2 regions of the Alteromonas sp. AWM4_230 genome follow, and region 1 is predicted to be linked to the other one. Evidence: predicted binding sites of a transcription regulator. Region 1 holds the regulator's gene; the other holds the start of a gene.

What was found. The regulator FliA, encoded in region 1, starts transcription of late flagellar genes. The targets are predictions, from matches to a motif close to CTAAAGNTNNNNNNNNNNNNGCCGATA.
Region 2: a site for FliA is predicted at 3,399-3,425, ahead of ACXACS_RS11815 (VC2046/SO_2500 family protein). Genes of this name have one in related genera too.

What each region holds. Positions count from the first base shown of each region.
Region 1 is NZ_JBSWTB010000001.1:3,821,691-3,832,616, forward strand. It holds gene ACXACS_RS16505 (chemotaxis protein CheW) at 1-476, opposite strand, end outside; gene ACXACS_RS16510 (ParA family protein) at 484-1,248, opposite strand; gene ACXACS_RS16515 (protein-glutamate methylesterase/protein-glutamine glutaminase) at 1,277-2,407, opposite strand; gene ACXACS_RS16520 (chemotaxis protein CheA) at 2,436-4,712, opposite strand; gene ACXACS_RS16525 (protein phosphatase CheZ) at 4,725-5,480, opposite strand; gene cheY (chemotaxis response regulator CheY) at 5,515-5,898, opposite strand; gene ACXACS_RS16535 (RNA polymerase sigma factor FliA) at 5,935-6,666, opposite strand; gene ACXACS_RS16540 (MinD/ParA family protein) at 6,663-7,529, opposite strand; gene flhF (flagellar biosynthesis protein FlhF) at 7,535-8,944, opposite strand; gene flhA (flagellar biosynthesis protein FlhA) at 8,974-10,926, opposite strand, start outside.
Region 2 is NZ_JBSWTB010000001.1:2,739,417-2,750,342, reverse strand. It holds gene ACXACS_RS11830 (TIGR03915 family putative DNA repair protein) at 1-131, opposite strand, end outside; gene ACXACS_RS11825 (putative DNA modification/repair radical SAM protein) at 183-1,424, opposite strand; gene ACXACS_RS11820 (response regulator) at 1,696-3,336, opposite strand; gene ACXACS_RS11815 (VC2046/SO_2500 family protein) at 3,458-4,030, shown strand; gene trhO (oxygen-dependent tRNA uridine(34) hydroxylase TrhO) at 4,109-5,104, shown strand; gene ACXACS_RS11805 (EF-hand domain-containing protein) at 5,163-5,405, shown strand; gene ACXACS_RS11800 (hypothetical protein) at 5,608-6,003, opposite strand; gene ACXACS_RS11795 (hypothetical protein) at 6,299-6,715, opposite strand; gene ACXACS_RS11790 (DEAD/DEAH box helicase) at 7,079-8,404, opposite strand; gene ACXACS_RS11785 (CoA transferase subunit B) at 8,692-9,345, opposite strand; gene ACXACS_RS11780 (CoA transferase subunit A) at 9,345-10,052, opposite strand; gene ACXACS_RS11775 (LysR family transcriptional regulator) at 10,173-10,926, shown strand, end outside.

The sequences.
Region 1 (10,926 bases):
CAGTCAGGTTTTCCAAATAAAGGGCCTATTTTTTCAATTTGATGGATTCCCCCTAGCGAAGTTAAGGGAACCGCAAGCGTTAGCCCTGCAACCTCAAAGAATAGCGCCTGAAAGCGGAAACCGAGAGTATCCTTTAGTGGAGTTTTTAAACTCTTAGGAGTACTAACCTCACTTTCTTTTTCTGCCTGAACAGGTACGTCAACGTATGACTGCTGCTTTTCGCTATCAATTGTCTTTAAATTTTGACTTTCAATTAACGAAGAAACCTCTTCAGCTAACACTTCTTCTTTGTCGACGTGCGCTTCGCTATCGCTAGCCGTTGAGACAAGGGCTGACTCAGCCATCTGCTGAGAGGCCTGCTCAAGCAATTTTGCCGTGCGCGCAGTCACATCTTCCGGAGTTTCGGGCTCTTTCAGAAGACTGTCTAGGTATGCCTCCATCACTTCTTCACGGGCAAATGGCGATTGCTTGCTCATGGTCTTGTTATTTCTCCAATACGGCTAACAGTTTATTGTAGGCATTTACACCTCTTGTCTTTGGATACGCAGCAGAGATAGGAAGCTGCACCAAACTCGCATCCCTAAAATGAGTATCCACCGGGATAACACCTTCCCACACACGTTCACCGTAATCACTCATTAAGCGCTTTCTCGATGCTAATGCGGCGTTTGTTCGTTTATCGAACAAAGTAGGAATGATCAGAGTATCAAAAGACTTATTTAATGAACGCCCCATTATTTCCATAGTGCGTATCATTCTATCTAAGCCTTTAAGCGCCAAATATTCTGTCTGAGTCGGAACAATAACCTTATCGCATGCCGCTAAGGCATTAACCATTAACACGCCCAATACAGGCGGGCAGTCGATGATAGCAAAGTCGAACTCATCGGCTATTTTAGCAAGTGCTTTTTTTAGCACTAAGCCCATCCCCTGCTCGCTTCCCATGGTTCGGTCTAACGTCGCCAATGCCATGGTTGCGGGTAGCACATATAAATTGTCGAGTTTTGTAGGACTGAGACAGTCCATAACATTATCGGCAGTAATCTCGTTAGACTTAATAAAAATGTCGTAAACAGAATGGCTTGTCGCTTCTGCATCAATACCAAAATAGTAACTAAGCGATGCGTGGGGATCGGTATCTATCATGAGCACTCGCTTGCCCTTTTGAGCTAGCAAGCCGCCAAGGCTTACGGTTGTGGTAGTTTTACCTACCCCGCCTTTTTGATTTGCCACAGTCCACACTTTCATAATTACTGTTCCATTACTGTTCAAACTGCTATCGCATTTCGGTTTGAACGCAACTGCTTATATCATCGATATTAATATTTTTACTCGATATATTAGCCACAGCGACAGCCTGAGGCATACCGTAAACCACACAGGAGTCTTGGTCTTGCGCCCAAATAGTCGCCCCCTTATCCTTGAGTATCCGACAGCCCTCTCTACCGTCTGCGCCCATACCCGTTAAGATGATACCAAGCACGTCGCCACCATAAACTTTAGCCAACGAGCTAAAGGTCAGGTCTACGCTTGGCTTATAATTCACCTTATCAGACTGGCTTGCATCAACGATGGAAATTCGCTTGTTGCTACCGATAGATTCAAGCAACATTTGCTTTCCTCCTGGGGCAAGATAAGCGTGCCCTGGTGCTAAAATATCGCCATGCTCTGCTTCTTTCACTTTAATTTTACAGTTGCTATCTAAACGCTGTGCAAATGCAGTAGTGAAAGTCCCAGGCATATGCTGCACAAGTAAAATAGGATAAGGAAAATCTGCAGGTAGTGGAGAAAGCACTTTTTGAAGTGCAACAGGCCCACCTGTGGACGCCCCAATAGCTAAACATCTGTATTGCTTACCCGTTGCCCTCACTGAGGAAACGGTAGGCTGTTTGTCGGCGCCTTTATGGCCTGAAAGTAAACCCGATGTTTTGAAAAAAGCCTGTTTGGGCGCATTGTCAGGGAGTTTTCTCGTCTCGGCGGTGCGAAGAGATGGGCGCTTAACGCCTAACCCTCTTCGCGCGATCAACCTGACTTTAGTGCAAAGTAACCGCGAAGCATCTTTTCTATCTTGGGCTATATCTTCGAATTTCTTGGGTAAGAAATCGAGCGCGCCTGCTTCTAACGCATCTAGCGTTGCCTGAGCGCCATGATGCGTTAATGATGAAAACATTAAAATTGGCGTAGGACGTTTATCCATAATTGCCTTAACGGCGGAAATACCATCCATAACAGGCATTTCAACGTCCATTGTTATTACATCAGGCTTAAGAGCTTCCGCCTTGTCTAATGCATCACGTCCGTTTCTTGCTTCACCTACAACCTCAAGCTCTCTATCTCCTTCGAGAATTTCTCTTACTCGACGGCGATAGAAAGTCGAGTCGTCCACGACTAGGACTTTAAAGACCATGGATTATCATTCCTGTTAATTCATCGCCTTACTTTATAGGTTTACGCGCGTACCGTTTGAGCAGGCTAGGAACATCTAAAATTAATGCAATACCACCGTCTGAAGTAATTGTTGCGCCAGCCATACCAGGCGTACCTTGCAACAATGCATCGAGTGGTTTAATAACCACTTCTTCCTGGCCTATCAGCGCGTCTACGACAAACCCTACTTGTTGAGTACCAATTTGCACCACAACAACATGCCCCTTTTCTTTATTTATATTTTTGGGGCCTCGGATTAACCATTCACCAAGGAAGAACAACGGAATTGCTTTTGAACGAACTATCATTGTTAGCTGGCCATCTACCGTATTGGTCTTCTTGATGTCCATGTTTATTATTTCGTTCACCGCACCTAATGGTAACGCAAAGGTCTGTTTTCCTACAACAATCATTAACGTAGGTAGAATCGCGAGCGTTAGCGGTACCTTGATATCTAATCGTGTACCTTTTCCTAACTGCGAGTCGATATTGATGGTACCGTTGAGCTGGTTAATCTTGGTTTTAACCACGTCCATGCCCACACCACGACCTGAAATATCGCTGATTTCGGTTTTAGTAGAGAAGCCAGGTGCAAAAATAAGATTAAACGCTTCAACGTCAGACATGCGTGCTGCTGCGTCTGCGTCCAATACGCCGCGGCTAATTGCGATCTCTTTGAGCTTTTCGGCGTCCATACCCTTACCGTCGTCTTCGATAGTAAGAAGAATATGGTCGCCCTCTTGAGATGCTGATAGCTGAACCGTACCCATGCGAGGCTTACCGGCCGCTGCACGATCATCAGGCATTTCTATCCCGTGGTCGACAGAGTTTCGCACCAAATGCACGAGCGGGTCGGCCAATGCTTCAACCAAGTTTTTGTCTAAGTCTGTCTCTTCACCTACAAGATCTAAGGTAATTTCTTTCTTTAAGCTTCTAGCCAGGTCACGTACAACGCGAGGAAAACGGCCAAACACTTTCTTGATAGGCTGCATGCGGGTTTTCATTACCGCACCTTGCAAGTCTCCAGTCACTACATCTAGATTAGCAATGGCCTTTGACATGCTCTCATCGTTGCTGTTGATCCCCAAACTTATCAGCCGGTTTCTAACGAGTACGAGTTCGCCGACCATATTCATAATTTGGTCTAAACGCTTAGTGTCTACACGTACTGTTGTCTCAGCAGGTGGTGGAGCAGGAGCCCCTTTTTTATCATCTTTCTTGGCAGGCGCTTTTGGCGCAGCTGCTTTGCTCGTTTTAGCTGGGCTCGCTGCACTAGGTTCTGGCTTCGCCTTAGGCGCAGCCGGGGCACTCGACGCGGATTGCTTTGCTTTTTGAACAGCTTCGGTAGCCGCTTTGTCTACCGGAGGTTCAGGGGCCGCTGGAGCAGAGCCTTGTTTAGTTGGACCTTGACCAGAGCCGTGAAGCTGATCAAGCAGTGCTTCAAATTCATCGTCGGTAATTTCTTCATCTCCGGCACTACTTGCCGGAGCAGCTGCTGATACTGGTTCTGGAGCACTTTTTTCGTCCCCACCAAACTGACCTTTTCCGTGCAGATCATCTAACAGTGCCTCGAACTCTTCATCAGTAATGTCATCACTGTCAGTGCTCGCCGCTAGTGCTGACGTTTGCGCAGGCTCCGGTTTGGCGGGTTCTGTATTGGTTGATGCAGCTTGTCCTGGAGCACCACCTCCATGAAGCTCATCAAGGAGAGCCTCAAACTCATCTTCGGTAATTTCTTCTATACCACCGCTACTTTCACTGGTACCTGACGCTGCTGGCACTGGTTCATCTATAGCTAGTTCCGGCTCTTCTGCAACGACCTCGGGCTCAGCCGCGACAACTTCTGGCTCGGCCGCAGGCGCATTTGCATTGTCGAAAATGTTTTCATCTGGAGATTCTGGGCGACTGAGTTTGTGTAACAGGTCGACGAGGTGTGCATCTGCCGGCTCTAGCGGCTCTTGCGCTTTTACTCGTTCAAACATTTCAACGACCACATCAGTGGCTTGCAAAATGATATCCATTAACTCAGGCGTTAGCGTTCGTTGGCCATTGCGCATGACGTCAAAAACGTTTTCAGCACCGTGACAAATTTCAACTAACTCAGTAAGAGAAAGGAAACCCGCTCCCCCTTTTACTGTGTGATAGCCGCGAAAAATTGCGTTAAGCAAGTCCGCGTCTTCAGGATTGTTCTCAAGATCAACGAGCTGTTCTTGTAATTGTTCAAGTATCTCCCCAGCTTCTACTAGAAAGTCCTGTAATATTTCCTCGTCAACATCAAACGACATGCACCCGCTCCCCTAAAAACCTAAGCTAGACAGAAGATCATCTACATCATCTTGACCTGAAACGACGTCATCTCGTTTGTCAGCATCAATGATTGGGCCTTCTGCCTCTACACCATCAATCTTATCGGCCTTAACGCTGGAAGGTTTAGATTGTTCTGCACCGTCCCGTTCGCCAAACATAGTAAGCATGTTTACAAGGCTATCTTCGACTTCTTTAACCAAGTCGATAACGCGACGAATAACCTGTCCAGTCAAGTCTTGATAACCTTGTGCCATCAAAACTTCAGTAAGTAACTGTGTAAGTTTAGCCGACTGATTCGAACCGTCTTCCAACAATTCGTCTAAGTCTGCACATAAAACCTTAAACTCACCCAACTCGATTTGGCGGTTCATCAGCTTTTTCCACTCTGGCATAACCTTTTCGATCCGCTCCGATAGCAGTTCAGCGATGGGCATACTCGCCTCAACGGCATCCATAGTAGTATTAGCAGCTTTTTCGGTTTCTTCAATTACGTAGGTAAGGCGGGACTGGGCATCAGGGATATCGTCTGTAGCTAGATTTTTGATGCGGTCGTCTATTTGAAAGTTGTTTAATGCGTCGTGGAGTTGACGCGTTAACTTGCCTACTTCAGCGAATAGCTCAACGTTTTCTTTCATTGAGACGGCTTCAAGTAGTGCGTTAGCTGAAGCCTTGTCACCTTCTTCGAGAAAAGTGACAAGCTGCTTTGCTTCTTCTAACGATATTGGAACGTTTACATTCGTTGACATCCAGTAAACCTCATTTATCTGGTGAGCGTCTGGATCAACCTAAACGTTCGAATATTTTATCTAATTTTTCTTTAAGCGTTGCCGCGGTGAAAGGTTTAACAACGTAACCATTCACACCCGCTTGGGCGGCGGCAACGATCTGTTCCTTCTTCGCTTCAGCGGTCACCATAAGTACTGGCAAATGCTTAAGTTTGTCATCGGCTCTAATCGCGCGGAGCAAATCTATACCCTGCATACCAGGCATGTTCCAATCAGTAACAACAAAGTCGAAATCGCCTTGTTGTAACATAGGTAATGCAGTGCTTCCGTCATCCGCTTCCTGAATGTTGGCAAAACCCAAGTCTTTGAGTAGGTTTTTGATGATACGTCTCATGGTTGAAAAGTCATCGACCACGAGAATTTTCATGCTTTTGTCCAAAATAGCCTCCACTGAGGGGTTAATTGTTTTTAATTTCTATTCTTCGTCAGCTTGCCACGATTTCATTCGTGATTTGAGTTTTAACATGGCTTGACTATGAATTTGACTGACTCTCGACTCACTTACGTCGAGAACCTCGCCTATTTCTCTTAAGTTTAGTTCTTCATCATAGTAAAGTGAAAGAACAATCGCTTCTCGCTCGGGTAATGTCGTTATTGCATGGGCCAGCGCTTTTTGAAATGCGCCCTGCATTAAATCTTCTAACGGTGCATCACTGCCTCGACTTTGCTCGGTAGTGATCACATCTTCCGACACACCTAAATCTTCAATGCCGACCAACTTCCCGGCATTTACTTCATTGAGCATCTGGTGATAATCCTGCAAGCTCACATTAAGCTTGTCAGCAATATCGGAATCTCGTGCGTCGCGCCCAGTTTCACTTTCTACCTGAGATATCGCTTCTGTTATTGCGCGACCATTTCGGTGAACAGAACGTGGCGTCCAATCACCTTTGCGTATTTCGTCCAGCATGGCACCGCGAATGCGGATACCTGCGAAGGTTTCAAAGCTTGCGCCTTTTGACCCATCAAAGTTTCGAGCGGCCTCTAACAAACCAATCATGCCTGATTGGATAAGGTCATCAACAAGTACACTCGCAGGCAGGCGCGCCATCAAATGGTGCGCAATACGCTTAACCAGAGGCGCATGTCTTTCGACTAACTGCGATTTATCTGTTTGCTGTTGATAAGCGGCTGCCTTGCTGTTCAACGTTGACTTCCTACGGCTTTTTCTGCAACTAATTGTTCAATGAAAAATTCTAAGTGACCTCCAGGCTGCGCTGGAATAGGCCAAGTAAGCGCCCTGTTTGCTAGCTTGGTTATCGCTACGGCTGCAGGAGAGCCTGGAAAAGCATCAACAATAGCTGTTTGCTTACGCACAGCTTTGCGAATATTTTCGTCAAATGGCACCGTCGCCACTAATTCTAGTGCAACATCAAGAAAACGCCCTGTCACTTTGCTTAATTTGCTAAATAATTCCTGACCTTCTCGCACATCGCGAACCATATTGGCCACAACTTTAAAGCGAAAAACACCGTGCTCACGGTTAAGGATTTTTATCAGCGCATAGGCATCAGTTAGTGATGTTGGCTCATCGCAAACCACCACCATGATATCTTGGGAGGCTTTAGAAAAGCTTAATACCATATCTGAAATGCCAGCAGCGGTGTCGACTATTAATACGTCTATTTGAGAACGCAGCTCGCTAAACGCTCTTATCAAGCCAGCGTGCTGTGTGGGTGAGAGTTCCGCCATTGACTGCGTACCAGATGTGGCGGGCGCAATCTTAATACCGTGGGGGCCGGTTACTAAAACCTCGTCCAACGTACACTCGCCAGAGAGTACGTGAGATAGGTTTTTCTCAACTCGCAGGCCTAGCATCACATCTACGTTTGCAAGACCAAGGTCCGCGTCAAGAACCATTACACGCTTGCCCTGCTTCGCCATGGCGATAGCAGTGTTAAGCGTAATGTTTGTTTTACCGACGCCACCTTTACCACCGGTGACGGCGATTACTTTGATTAACCGTGATTGCTTCATTTTTCTTAAGCTACTCGCTTGATCGTCAATCATACTGCTTATGCTGTTTTAATTGCGTTGTTACCACTAGTATGATTCAAACCGTACTTTTTATAAAGCTTTGCAGCAGCGGAAACTAAAGATTTCGCTTCTGCAATCTTAATGTCTTCAGGCACTTTTTGACCATCGGTGACATAACTAACCGGTAGTTGGTATTCAACCGCTGCACTAAGTACCTCTCCTAAAGAGTAGCACTCATCTAACTTTGTGAAAATACAGCCACTTAGTTCAATATCGTCATACGCTTGAATGATTCTCTGCAAAGCCGGATATTGCGTATTGGCTTGCGCTACCAAATATTTTTTAACTTTTGGCATTTGGCCATTGTCGAACTGCTTAATTTGCTTAATTAATCGACTATCACGCTGACTAAAACCTGCTGTATCAATCAATACTAGTCGCTTATGACGAAGTTGGAACAATAAATCTGCTAGTTCTTCACTAGTTTGCGCTTTTCGCACAGTACAGCCAATAATTTTTCCGTATGTCGCTAGTTGCTCATAGGCTGCAATTCTATACGTATCAATAGTTATCATAGCTACCGATTCTGCACCGTATTTTTGCGCGTAGCGGGCGGCCAACTTTGCAACCGTGGTTGTTTTACCTGTACCAGTAGGCCCGACTAATGCAACGGCACCTTGTGAGCTTAGTATATCGTTTCCGGTAACATTTATGCGATTAGCCAATAGGTTAAGAAGATATACCCACGCGTCACGTTCGTTGTAATGAGCCGGTGTATAGCTAATCAACTGAGTTGCTAGTGCACTACTCAAACCCATATCGGTTAATCGCGTGACCAAGTATTGATGAACAGGTTTTTGACGCTTGTTCTTCGCTTCCATTAGGTCTGCAACTTGATACTGCAATACGTCGCGAAGTGAAGCTAACTCTTCTTTGATTTGAGCTAGTTCAGCAGACTGGGATACAGGAGTTTCACCCATACTTGACGCTTGATGCTCAGGAAAAGTCTGTTGCTCGATAGCATCTTGTGCTGGTGATTGTGTTTCAAGGTCGTCGATAAACGCTTCTGAAAAATCTAAGTGAGATGCAATTTCGTTGGCGTGCTTAGCGTTCGCTGACATTGGCTGTGCTGGTTGTGCAGAACTTTCTGCAACTGGGTTTCCACCATGCTGCTTTTCCAGCAAGGCTTTTAAGCTATCAGGGCCATCGTCGCCAATAATTTCACTTAAGCTAGGCACAGCCTTTTGGCTAGGCGTTTTAGCAGCGGTCTGTGGTGCCGCCTTAGGCGTGAAAAGCTTGGCTTCAGGCTCTTTGTCGTAGGCTGCTACAAGCTCGATACCGTCTGCGACTTTGCGATTTGACATGATCACTGCATCACTGCCCAACTCAGCTTTAACTTGGCTTAGCGCCTCACGCATATCTTTGCCGAAGAAACGTCTAATTTTCATTGCAACCTCTCCAATCACCCAGTGTCAGATTATTGACCGACCGAACTGACTATTTTTATTTGTTTGTCGTCAGGCACTTCTTGGTATGAAAGAACATGCAGCCCAACAACAGAATACTTTAAGAAGCGAGACAGCACGGGTCGTAGCATGCCTGAGGTAAGGAGTACTGCAGGTTCTCCCTCTAACTCTTGCTGCTGACTGGCTTGCTGCAATGATTTCTGCAGCTTGTCTGCCAGACCTGGCTCTATACCAGCACCGTCTTCGCCACCTGCTTGAAGAGACTGGTGCAACATCTGTTCCAACTCTGGCGCCAAGGTTATGACAGGTATCTCTTTTGCCCCCTGAGTAATTTCCTGAACGATTAAACGTTTGAGTGCTATACGCACCGCAGACACCAATACATCTGGGTCTTGGCTCCGTGTGCCGTACTCGCTAAGCGTTTGCACGATGGTGCGCATATCGCGAATAGGCACGCCTTCAAATAGTAAGGTTTGCAGCACTTTCACAACGGTACTAAGCGGCAGAATATCGGGCACCAAACCTTCGACCAATTTAGGGTGCTGTTTGGCCAGCATATCTAGAAGCTGTTGCGCTTCTTCATGCCCAAGTAATTGATAGGCGTTATTTGAAAGTAACTGACTTAGATGAGTCGCAACAACCGTAGCGGCATCAACAACCGTGTATCCAAGCGTTTGCGCGTGCTCGCGCTTATTAGGCTTAATCCACACCGCATCTAGCCCGAAAGCAGGGTCTTTAGTAGCCCGCCCCTCTAGCTTGCCAAACACTTGCCCTGGGTTAATGGCAAGCTCTTCGTCGTGACTTATAACGGAATCGCCAATTGTGACGCCGAGCATAGCGATGGTATAAGTGTTAGGCTCTAAGTCTAGATTGTCGCGTATATGAACAGGTGGAATAAGGAAACCCAGCTCTTGCGATAGTTTCTTACGTACGCCTTTAATTCGTGTCAACAACTCACCACCTTGAGATTTATCAACAAGCGGAATTAAGCGATAGCCCACTTCTAAGCCAATGGTATCCACCTGCTGAACGTCGTCCCATCCCAGCTCTTTAACTTCAGGTGCAACAGTTTCATCTTTTGAAATGTTCTCTGGCAATTGAGGTTCTTCAGCTTTCTTTTTAGCTTGAACGGTCTGCCAATATGCAAAGCCCGCAATCAAAAATGAAAAACCCAAGAATGCGATATGAGGCATACCCGGAATGATACCCATGACGAAAAGCACGCCTGATGCTATATAAAGCGCTTGATTATTTCCTAGCTGACCACGGATCTCTTTACCCATTTCTTGGGTTTCGTTTTCTCGAGTAACGATAATCGCCGTTGCTACAGAAAGTAGTAATGAAGGTATCTGCGCCACCAAACCATCACCAATGGTCAAAATAGTGTAGATCTCTATGGCACTTCCAAATGAAAGACCGTGCTGAATCATGCCTATGAATAAGCCGCCAACAATATTGATAAGCATGATAAAAAGGCCGGCAACTGCATCGCCTTTTACAAACTTTGATGCACCGTCCATCGACCCGTAAAAGTCAGCCTCTGCGGTTATTTCTTCACGACGCTGACGCGCCTGGTCTTGGTCGATATAGCCTGCATTTAAATCAGCATCGATCGCCATCTGCTTACCAGGCATAGCATCCAAGGTAAAGCGAGCACTTACTTCTGAAATACGTCCCGCACCTGCGGTTACTACCTTGAAGTTGATAATAAGAAGGATAGCGAAGACAACAATACCCACAGCATAGTTACCGCCGATAACAACCGCACCGAAGGCTTCAATCACTTTACCTGCCGCATCTCCCCCTTCGTGGCCGTACAGTAATACAACCCGCGTAGACGCAACGTTAAGCGCCAAACGCAGAACTGTCGCAATTAGGAGTACAAGTGGGAAAATACCAAAATCCACAGGGCGTTGGGTGAGTACCGCTACCAAAATGATGACGAGAGAGAGCGCGATATTAAA
Region 2 (10,926 bases), 1.1 Mb from region 1:
AGATCGTCTTGTACTGAATGAGCGCTCTGCCAAATAATATGTTCAGGGGAGATACGCTCAGCAATGCACTCTCGCGAGGCTTCCCGCCATTCATCAAAGCCAGGTACTGAAGTAATGGTAATGGTCTTCATATAAAGCTACCTTTTAGACTACGGCTGAACCTAGCAGCATTAACAACCCACTCAAGCGCTAAACAACTCAAACTGTTTAGGCTGTTTAAACTGAAGCTCGAAATTATTACTGTCGAGTAAATGGATATCAGGGAAGTAATCTCCAACACTGATAAAAGGCTTCAACTTTTTAAGAGGTAGCCGCATTTTAGTAAGGTCGATCCAGTTAAGCTTTGTATTACGCCTTATAGATAAAATCTTTTGTACCGTTCGCGCTCCAAGACCGGGAACGCGCAGCAGCATCTGCTTGTCAGCTTTGTTTAAATCGATAGGAAACAGATGACGGTTACGTAGTGCCCATGCAAGCTTCGGGTCATAGTCCATATCTAACATGTCGTCTTGTAAGATTTCATCTAAGCCAAAACCATAGAAACGCAAGAGCCAATCTGCTTGATACAGCCGGTGCTCTCGTATCAATGGCGCAGGTTTCAGCGGTAAAACTTCCGAAGCATCAGGAATAGGGGAAAATGCAGAGTAATACACGCGACGAAGTTTTTGATCGCTGTAGAGCTTTACGCTTGTACCTAAAATGGTTTTATCGTTTGACCCATCGGCACCTATAATCATTTGCGTAGACTGCCCGCCTGGGGCGAAACGGGGAGGGCGCTTACCCGAATATGTCTTGTCAACTTTATGTTCTGCAATTTTTTCTTTTAACGTATTCATCGAACCGTGAATATCGCCAAGATCTTTCTCTGGTGCATACTTGTTTAACGAAGACTGTGTAGGCATTTCCACATTAATACTAAGTCTGTCAGCATAAAGCCCTGCTTCTGCTTGTAATTCTGGCGACGCGTTCGGGATAGTTTTAAGGTGGATATATCCCTTAAATCCGTGATCAAGACGTAGCGACTTTGCAATACGTACCATGCTTTCCATGGTGATATCGGGCGAGCCCACAATTCCAGAGCTTAGAAACAAACCCTCAATGTAATTGCGCTTATAAAAATTTAGGGTTAAATCTACCGTTTCTTTAACGGTGAACCGCGCCCGTTGAACATTGCTTGAAACCCTATTAATGCAATAATGGCAATCATAAATACAGTAGTTTGTCATAAGGATCTTAAGCAGCGAAACACACCTTCCATCAGGTGTGAAGCTATGGCATATTCCCGAGCCACCGGTAAGCGAACCTATACCGGTCTTTTCGGTTTTTCCAGCTTGTCGTTTACCTGCTGAACCACTCGCGCAAGACGCGTCGTACTTGGCCGCATCGGAAAGAATTTCAAGTTTTTGTATCAGTCTGTCATACATCGCCGATGTTTACTTCCTTTAACCAATTACATTCAAGCAGCCTAGTATTTTTCACCAAATCATGGATACGGGAATTTTTTTGGGCATAGGCTACGTGGTATTGCGTTATAGCATGTATATATATACAGTACAATTGATCACGGCGACAGAAGGGTAAGATTTAATATTAGCCTTAGCAGGATATGGCATAGATGCATGGGTTTGTGGGCATGAATTACCAGTGGTAATAAAGGTAGGTTTGCTTTTAAAAGAACTAATATGTCACTGGATTTCAAAAGCCAATATACTTAGAAAGTTCATCTCGAATATTTTCGTACTTTTCTTTGTACGGTGCTTTGAGCGTCATGTCATCAATAAGCTTAAATAAACGCTTACATTCGTTTATTAACTTCATTTCTGCCTTATCTTCTTTTATGGCTATTTGAAGAAGACATTGAAGCAGGTTAAGTGCAACACCTGTATTAACAGGTGCGAAACCCTGAGCTAGGGCAAACGAGGCTTTAGCACGTTCAAAGTCTTGTTGCTGGTAGTGTTGAATGCCTTCACGGTTAAACTGCTGATAACTAGCAAGGCTTTTTTGTGCTTTTTGCGCTTGTGTCTTTAGCATGTAAGAACTATTTTGGTCGAGTTCTTCACCTCTCGATGAAAGTAGAGAATTCAGCTGCAGCGCGTCGTCGAACTCTCCCAGTTTATACATAACGTTAATACTATCTGGAATGAACGCTGTAGGTACTTCTGCGTATTTGTCATCAAGCTGTATTTGCGATGTATTGAGATGACGCTTTGCATCAATCAGCTTCCCATCAATCGCGCTTATCCTTGCATTTACAATATTGCCAAAAATTTCTACATCGAACTCCCTGTCGATTTTATACAGGTGCTCATCAAACTTACCCCGCTGTAATGTGAGTAAGGCTTCTTGCTGATACTTATTGCGCTGGCTTTTGTCATCAGCAGATTCAGCGACATCAAGTAAACTACGTATCATTGTGCACCAATGTAAACTTGCTTTATGTACAGTGCGTTTTGATAGGTTCCAAATTGCTTGGCTAGAGTTGGCTGCTAGTACTAAATCGTCATTTTCCCGACCAATTTCACAAGCCTTAAAATGACGAGGTAATGAAAAGGGCGACAGCTTGATAGCTTCCTTAATCGCATCAAGGGCTTTTTCACCCGCTTCCAAGGCGTGGTGTGCCTGCGCAAGAATATCATGAGCATCAGCATTGAATCGGTTGCGTTTTAACGTTTTCTTGGCAATGGATATCGCTTTTTCATAATCGTTCAACAGCAAGTAGGTTCTACCTATTGCTATTTGTGCCCATAGTACAGGTCTACCTTCGATATACTCTTTTAATACATCTAGAGCTTTTTGAGGTTGAGAGATGCGCCAATAGAGTTCAACTAGCAGTTGTTCGCAGTGTCCTTTGTAGTGCTGGGGGTTTTCTAAAAGAGTCTCAATATGATCTACGGCGCTATTGTATTCATCTTGCTCTATTAAGTTGAACGCTTGCTGAAGAAATTGTCGTTTTTGCCATGCACGAACAATGCGAGACTTTAACTGTACTTGTGAGAAGGGCTTTATTAGAAAATCGTCTGGGCGGCGTTCAATACTGCCAAGCACAACCGGTCGAGCACTATCAGCACTGATAAGAATAAATACTGAGGTGGGGTTAATAAGCCTTCGCGTGCGCAGCTCTTCTATGAGTTCATAGCCATTTTTGGTATCAGCGCCCAAGTGTAAGTCACAAATGACAATATCAAATTTGTGCTTTTTACACAGCGATACCGCCTGTTCAGCAGAAGATTTAGTGACGACATCAGACGCCCCCATTGAATGCATTAGCCCTTTCAAAAGAAGAAGGAAAGGACGTTGGTCCTCAACAATCAGTACTTGTTTGTTGCCAAATTGCATTTCGAATCCGTGAATAAACCCGCTATCAGTTAGTAGAAGTATATCTAACTTTAGAAAATAAGCTTAAGAAAAACATTATCTTGCCGACAACATACGTATACAACAACAGCATTGTGTACATATGTCGCCAGATTTAGCCTCAGCAAATGAACAAACAACACTAGACCCCAGTATTTACTGGGAGCGAAGTGGTGTACTTGCTCGAGCGTCATCGCAGGGGGCATTGTTCTCGTTATACCTTGCAATGCAGCAACATAGCGTAGCTGAGCCGTTTGAAATTGAAGCGGCAACGTCAAACGCTAAGACCCAAAATAGTATAGAAGCGCAACTTGCGGCGTTAAATCACTATAGGCGACCGTCATTGTCGGTCAGCGAAAATGAGTGGACAGACATGCATGTGCACTCAAATTTAATCGCTACTGACTATGAAAGTGCACGCCTTTTTCTTAGTATGAAACCCGCGCCGTTAGCTCAAACCGATGACGCAAAGCGCATCCCCGATGACGTTGTAGACAACTGCAGCCTAGCTACCCAGAAACGATTGAAAAAGCAGTATGACAACGCCATAAAAGAAGATAATACGTTACTTTACGATGTTATATCTTCTCAAGGCGACGCCGATGACGAGAAATATGGGAAAGATAAGCACCAAGCTACAACGCCAGACTTTTCTTCATTTGAAAATATCGCCTAGTTTTTAACGCTCAGTTTTGTTATATTCCGCGCCGCATTTTTGCACTGGTCTTACGCTCCAATCAGCAAAGGTTAAAATATGTCTAAATATATTGTATGCGCAATGTATAAATTTGTTGCGCTTGAAAACTTTAAAGAAATCCGCCAGCCGCTTCTAGAAGCTATGGAAGCAAATGGTATCAAAGGTACACTTCTTCTTGCCCACGAAGGCATTAATGGCACTGTTTCAGGTACTCGCGAGGGTATCGACGCATTGCTCGCTTATCTGAATAGCGATGAGCGTATCAATCCTATCTCTTACAAAGAATCACTTCACGACGAACAGCCGTTCTATCGCACTAAGGTGAAACTTAAAAAAGAAATAGTGACCATGGGCGTTGAAGGTATCGACCCTCGCCAAACCGTAGGTACATACGTTAAGCCTAAAGACTGGAATGCACTGATAAGCGACCCAGATGTAACCGTAATCGACACCCGAAACGGTTATGAAATAGAAATTGGTACTTTCAAGAACGCCATCGACCCTAAAACCGACACGTTTCGTGAATTCCCGGAATACGTAGAAAAAGAACTCGACCCGACAAAAAACAAGAAAGTAGCCATGTTCTGTACCGGCGGCATTCGCTGTGAAAAATCGACAGCCTATTTGAAAGAGCAGGGGTTTGAAGAGGTTTACCACTTAGAAGGCGGCATTTTACAGTATCTTGAAGATGTACCAAAAGAAGAGTCTATGTGGGAAGGCGATTGTTTTGTATTCGATAATCGCGTTGCAGTAAACCACGACCTTGAAAAGAGTCATTACGAACAGTGCTACGCGTGTCGACTTCCTATTACCGCAGAAGACAAACAGAGCGATAAATATGAGCCTGGCGTAAGCTGCCCTCATTGCTACGGCACACATACTGACGAACAAATTGCTCGCTTTAGAGAGCGCGAAAAGCAGGTTCAGTTAGCGAAAGAGCGTCAGCAGGAACACGTAGGTACTGAAGCGCGTTTGACCATGGAACAAAAGCGTAAGGAAAAAGCAGAAGCTCAACGTTTACGCGCACTTAAAGCAAAAGAAAATCAGGCGTAGACAGTCAGAAAGAAGGGCGTTACACTCGTGTTTATTGCAGTTGAAATAAGGAATGCGAGTGGACACTCAACTTTCAGAATCTAAAATTGAAGAAATTAGAAAGGACTTCAGCTTTTTCGATCGTGATGGCAATGGCCAAATCGATTTACCTGAGTTCATCGAGCTTCTAACCGTAATTTCACCAAAGACTAAAGCTAGCCACGTACAGGAAGGCTTTAAGCTTATCGATAGTAACGACGATGGTTACATCGACTTTGAAGAGTTTTTGGAGTGGTGGCAAGAAGGGTGGTGGGAGTACTAAGTTTACTTAGTAACGCAAACCATCACTAAGTTTTCTGTACGCTCTATTGAGTGTGTCTTAAAAGCTTATAGTTACCGCAAAAAGAAAACGATAAAACGGGTGTTTTGTAAAGCACCCGTTTTTTTATGCTTGAATTTTGTGCTGGTATGAGTTTGAAAAACTTAGGTTGATATGTCTTATACTAAGTTCTTGCTAGACGCCTCTAATAGCACAACTTGGCATCGTCTAGACTGTGAGAGTATTCAATACAATTTTTGTATGAGTTATGTTTTTCAAGTTGGTTGTTGTAATCATTTACAAGGTCGTTATATTTATTTACTAAATCATCATAGTCACTTGCTACCCTCGTACATCTACTAGCAAGGCTATCATAATCATTAGCGAGTGATTCCAAATCAGACTTACAAACGAAGCCCCCATAACCACATGCACTTTGATTGAAACACGTGGCATTTTGGTCAACACACTTAGAGAATGCAGAGCAAACTTTGTCACTATAATCTAAACAAGCACCTTGCTTACCATAAGGGCAAGAAAAACTATCACCGTAAGCAAAACTATTAATTATTAAAAGAAGAAAAGTTAAAAATAATTTCATTCGATATCCCTATACGCTCAACAACTTTTTGCTGAGACTTTATTTTAACACCTATCTCCATAGAAAAACCATATTCTGTGCCTTAACGAGAAAGACATATCGAATGTCTGATAGGTACGCTTGCGTACTCTTCTACCGTTTAATTACAGATGATTGAACGGCAGCTTCTGGCACAAATCGAAAGTTTATATCCTAACCCTTAAAGGTCTGGTGTTTGTCTATAACAGAGCTTTAATCCTTAAGAGGCGAGCGTATATATTGGACGAAGGTAGAAAAGTAAGCCAGCTAGTAAGAGCTACCATTCAGTACTGTATTTTTTATTAGCTTTGGCAGCTTCGACTTCTAGTGGTGCTTGGTCGTAGCCGTACTCAGCCATATCGAAGAAATGTTGGGTGACAACCTCGTCTAAGTTAGCTCTCTCAATTTGTAATACGTGTACCAACTCATGGGTTAGTTTTGGTCTATTAAGTTCAAAGTCTTTACGCGAGTAAATTGAATAGCCAAAAACTTGTGCGTTATTTATTATGCCTTCTCCAACAAGTCCAACGGCTTCACCAAAAACCTTAAGGGCGAAACTTTCATAAGGGAATGGCACTTCATCCACATAGACGACTCTTACTTTTTCGGGGTGTTTAATGCCTATTTCAGCTGCTAGCGCCAACTCTTGTTCATTTAGTGGCTTACTTATCCAAGCCTTTCTTGTCTGTTTCATGCGCCCATTCAATGTATTGAGGCAATAATACACTCGCAATTATCTTTCCATAAAAAGTACGGAAACAATGAGTACAGCAACGAGTAATATTGAGAAGAGTTTTAATGCTTTCATGTTTATAAAATCCGTTTAAAAGAAAGGCTAAAGAAGCTTTAAAGGTAATTAGAGTAACGAATAACGCTAGAGGATAATTTCTCGCTATATATGCAAAGCAAAGCATGTATCACCAAGCGATACTAGAGGAAGTATGTAAGAGACTGTATGTAAGAGGATGTTTGTTAGAAATAAATGAAGCGATGACCGCCGCTATTAACGCTAGCTATGATAATTAGCGGCGGATTAGTATTAACTATTAAACGTGTTTTACTCGTCGTCGTCCTGCTGAGTATTTCTTGGTTTGCGTTTAACAGGAACCATTCCGATATCTTCACCCAACATGGTATCAACGCGCTTTTTCGCGTTTCTTTTAACTGGTTTAGCCACACGCTTTTTGCCGTTTTGCGCGTTGGCTTTTTTCGATACTTTTTTCTTTGGTTTGAAACCCTTGAACGAGGCTGAGAATTCGTCGTGCGGTGAGCATTCTAATGCATATTGAAGGTGATTCTTAAGCCCTTCAAAACTGTTCCAGTCACGTGGGCCAATTAACGAGAAAGCTTCGCCTTTTTGCCCAGCACGGCCAGTACGGCCGATACGGTGAATATACTCATCGGCGTTTTTCGGTAGGTCGAAGTTAACTACCAAGCCAACTTTTGACAGGTCCAGACCACGGGAGGCGAGGTCGGTGGTAACCAAAATACTGTGCTGCCCACGAGCAAATGCACTCATTACTGCTGCGCGTTGGCTTTGTAGCATATCACCACGAAGAGCAATAGCTTCTAAATTCTCTTCGTTAAGCAATGCTGCAATTCTATCGGTATCTTCACGGGTAGCAGTAAATACGATAGCTTGGTTGTAGGTACGATTGGCCAGCTCAAACTGTAAGATTTGATCTTTGTTATCAACGTTGTCTGCAAAGAAGCACTTCTGCTCAATGTCGCCATGCTCTGCCGTTGAGTCTCCTACAGCAACGCGAACAGCACCTTGGGTCAACTGCGTTGTCATATGCTTAAGCTCAATATTATCGAGCGTGGCAGAAAACAGCATAGTTTGGCGTTTTCTGTGATCAGCATAGTCGTTGATCATTTTAAGCTGAGCAGAGAAGCCTAAATCCAACATGCGGTCGGCTTCATCAAAAATTAGTAGTTCTAGACCGTTCAGATACACGCTTTTGTCTAAAAGGTGATCGGCAACACGACCTGCTGTACCCACGATGATATGAGGATTACGGCGAAGCGCTTTAACTTGGTCGTTGTAGTTTTCGCCGCCCACAATAAGCGAGCAAGTAAGGTTTAAGCCCGTACACATTGACTTGGCTTCAATGAACACTTGCTTGGCGAGTTCACGAGTTGGCGCAAGAATAAGCGCCCGAGGGTCTTGTCTGCTTAACGCTTTTTGTGACATTAGCCGGTTTAAAGCAGGTACTAAAAAGGCGAAGGTTTTACCTGACCCTGTTTTTGAAGACGCGATAATATCCTTACCCTGTATGGCAGGAAGCATAGTACGCTCTTGAATTTCGGTTAGCGTCGAAATGTTTTTCGTTTCGAGCTTTGAAATAATTTTATGATGGACAGGTAAATCAGTAACTAGCAAGAAAGGTGAGCCTTTTTAAAAATAACGTTCATGCACATTATCTCTTAATGCACAGTGTATTAAAAGGCTTATTGCGCCTCACGCTATAAACTCGGGTGTATGGCACTGATAACGAACAAACAACGGTTGTTGTGGGGCTGGATAGTCTTAAACTAAACGAATTAGCGTGTTGCCTTACGAGTCGCGCTTACCTTGAACACAGTATGTGCTACTTAGTAAGCGCGGGCTAATTAAACGTAAACGTATAATGTTGTATGCAAGCGTGTCATGTTTACTTGTTGAACTTATTAAAACTGCATCTCAGGTACGTTTTCAGGTACCACAAGGTTTCCACCTGTTTTCTCTTTGATTTCATCCACGCTCACCCCTGGTGCACGTTCTTGAAGAACGAAGGCGCCGTCCTCGACGCTCAGAACTGCTAAGTCTGTAATTATGCGTGTGATACAGTTCACGCCGGTTAACGGTAATGTACATTCGCTTAGTAACTTAGGGTTACCGCGTTTATCGGTATGAGTCATGGTAACAATTATGTTTTTCGCGCCAGCAACAAGGTCCATGGCGCCGCCCATACCTTTAACCAGTTTGCCCGGTATCATCCACGAGGCAATATTGCCCGATACATCAACTTCAAAAGCACCAAGAACCGTAAAATCTACGTGTCCGCCACGGATCATGGCAAAGCTTTCAGCACTGTTGAATATCGAAGCGCCGGTTATAGCTGTCACCGTCTCTTTACCTGCGTTTATCATGTCGGCGTCGACTTCACTTTCAGTAGGGTAACGGCCCATACCTAAAAGGCCGTTTTCCGACTGCAGCATAACGCTGATATCATCAGGGACATAATTAGCCGCAAGGGTAGGGATACCTATGCCTAAATTCACGTAATCGCCATCTTTGAATTCTTGGGCTACGCGCATTGCAATCTGTTCTCTACTAAGCATTATACGGTCTCCTTACTAACTACACGGCGTTCTATACGTTTCTCAAATGACCCTTTAATAACGCGGTTTACATAAATTCCTGGGGTGTGAATCTCGCTAGGGTTTAGCTCGCCAGGCTCTACAATTTCTTCTGCTTCTACAACAGTGATTTTGCCGGCGGTTGCCGCCATAGGGTTAAAGTTCTGTGCAGTGTGGCGATAAACACAATTACCGTAGGTATCTGCTTTCCAAGCTTTTACAATTGCAAAGTCGCCAGTAATGGCATGCTCAAGAATATAAGGGCGTCCATCAAATTCTTTAACTTCTTTCCCTTCGCCGACCGGCGTGCCATAACCTGTAGCAGTGTAGAACGCGGGAATTCCTGCACCACCAGCTCGCATTTTTTCAGCTAACGTGCCTTGTGGGGTAAGTTCAACTTCTAACTCGCCATTAAGCAATTGTTTCTCAAACAATGCATTTTCACCGACATAGGAAGACACCATTTTTGATATTTGTTTATCTTCTAACAATAGGCCTAACCCAAAACCATCCACACCACAATTGTTAGACACTACCGTAAGGCCTGACACTCCCAACGTCTTAATTTGACTAATTAGGCCTTCTGGAATTCCACAAAGGCCGAAGCCTCCAGCAATAACCGTCATCCCGTCTTCAAGGCCTTTCATGGCTTCATCGTACGAGGACACAACTTTGTTAAACCCTGCCATTTCTTATCTCCAACACTATTGTTAAAAATAAGTATCAGCATTGTTGCAAGATATGTAAAATCGAATTAATCTTCTAATTAATAAATATTATTTATTAATAAGTTGTAGAGGACTGAATTTATGGATGTCTCATACCGTCAAGTAAAGGCATTTGTTGAAGTGGCCAAGTCTTCAACGTTTGCCGAAGCTGCAGTGAGCCTGCACTTGACCCAGCCGGCTTTGTCTTCTGCGATAAAAAAAATGGAAGAGCAATTAGGCGGAAAGTTGTTTCAGCGTAATACACGTAACGTAAGCTTGACGCCTGAAGGAGAGGTATTGTTTCCAAACGCGCTGCGTTTACTTCATGACTGGGACAACACTTTTTCAGACATGCAAAACCTATTTGCTATGGCTAAAGGCCAACTCACTGTTTGTGCTATGCCTTCGTTTGCTGAGTCACACTTACCCAACATATTATCAATGTTTCACCAGCGCATTCCTAACGTAAACCTAAGAATAGTAGACGTTGTTATGGAACAGGTTATTCACGAAGTAACTACCGGGCGCAGTGAAATAGGCTTTTCATTCGAGCCAGAACGCAAAGACGGCCTTGTATTTAACAGCCTTTTTACCGATGAATTTGTTGTGGTAGGAAATAAAGGCTTATTGTCTAGCTTGGGCAAATCACTTAATTGGAAGGATTGTCTCCAGTTCCCTTTGGTGATGATGAACCGTGGTTCTGCGGTACGTCACTGGACGCAGTCTAAGCTTCAGCAGTTCGGCGAGTTGAATATTATTGCAGAGACAGGTCAGCTATCTACCCTTGGGAAGCTTATACAAAATGGCTTAGGCATATCTATTATGCCTGCTATTTGTAAAGATCAAATGGAGGGGC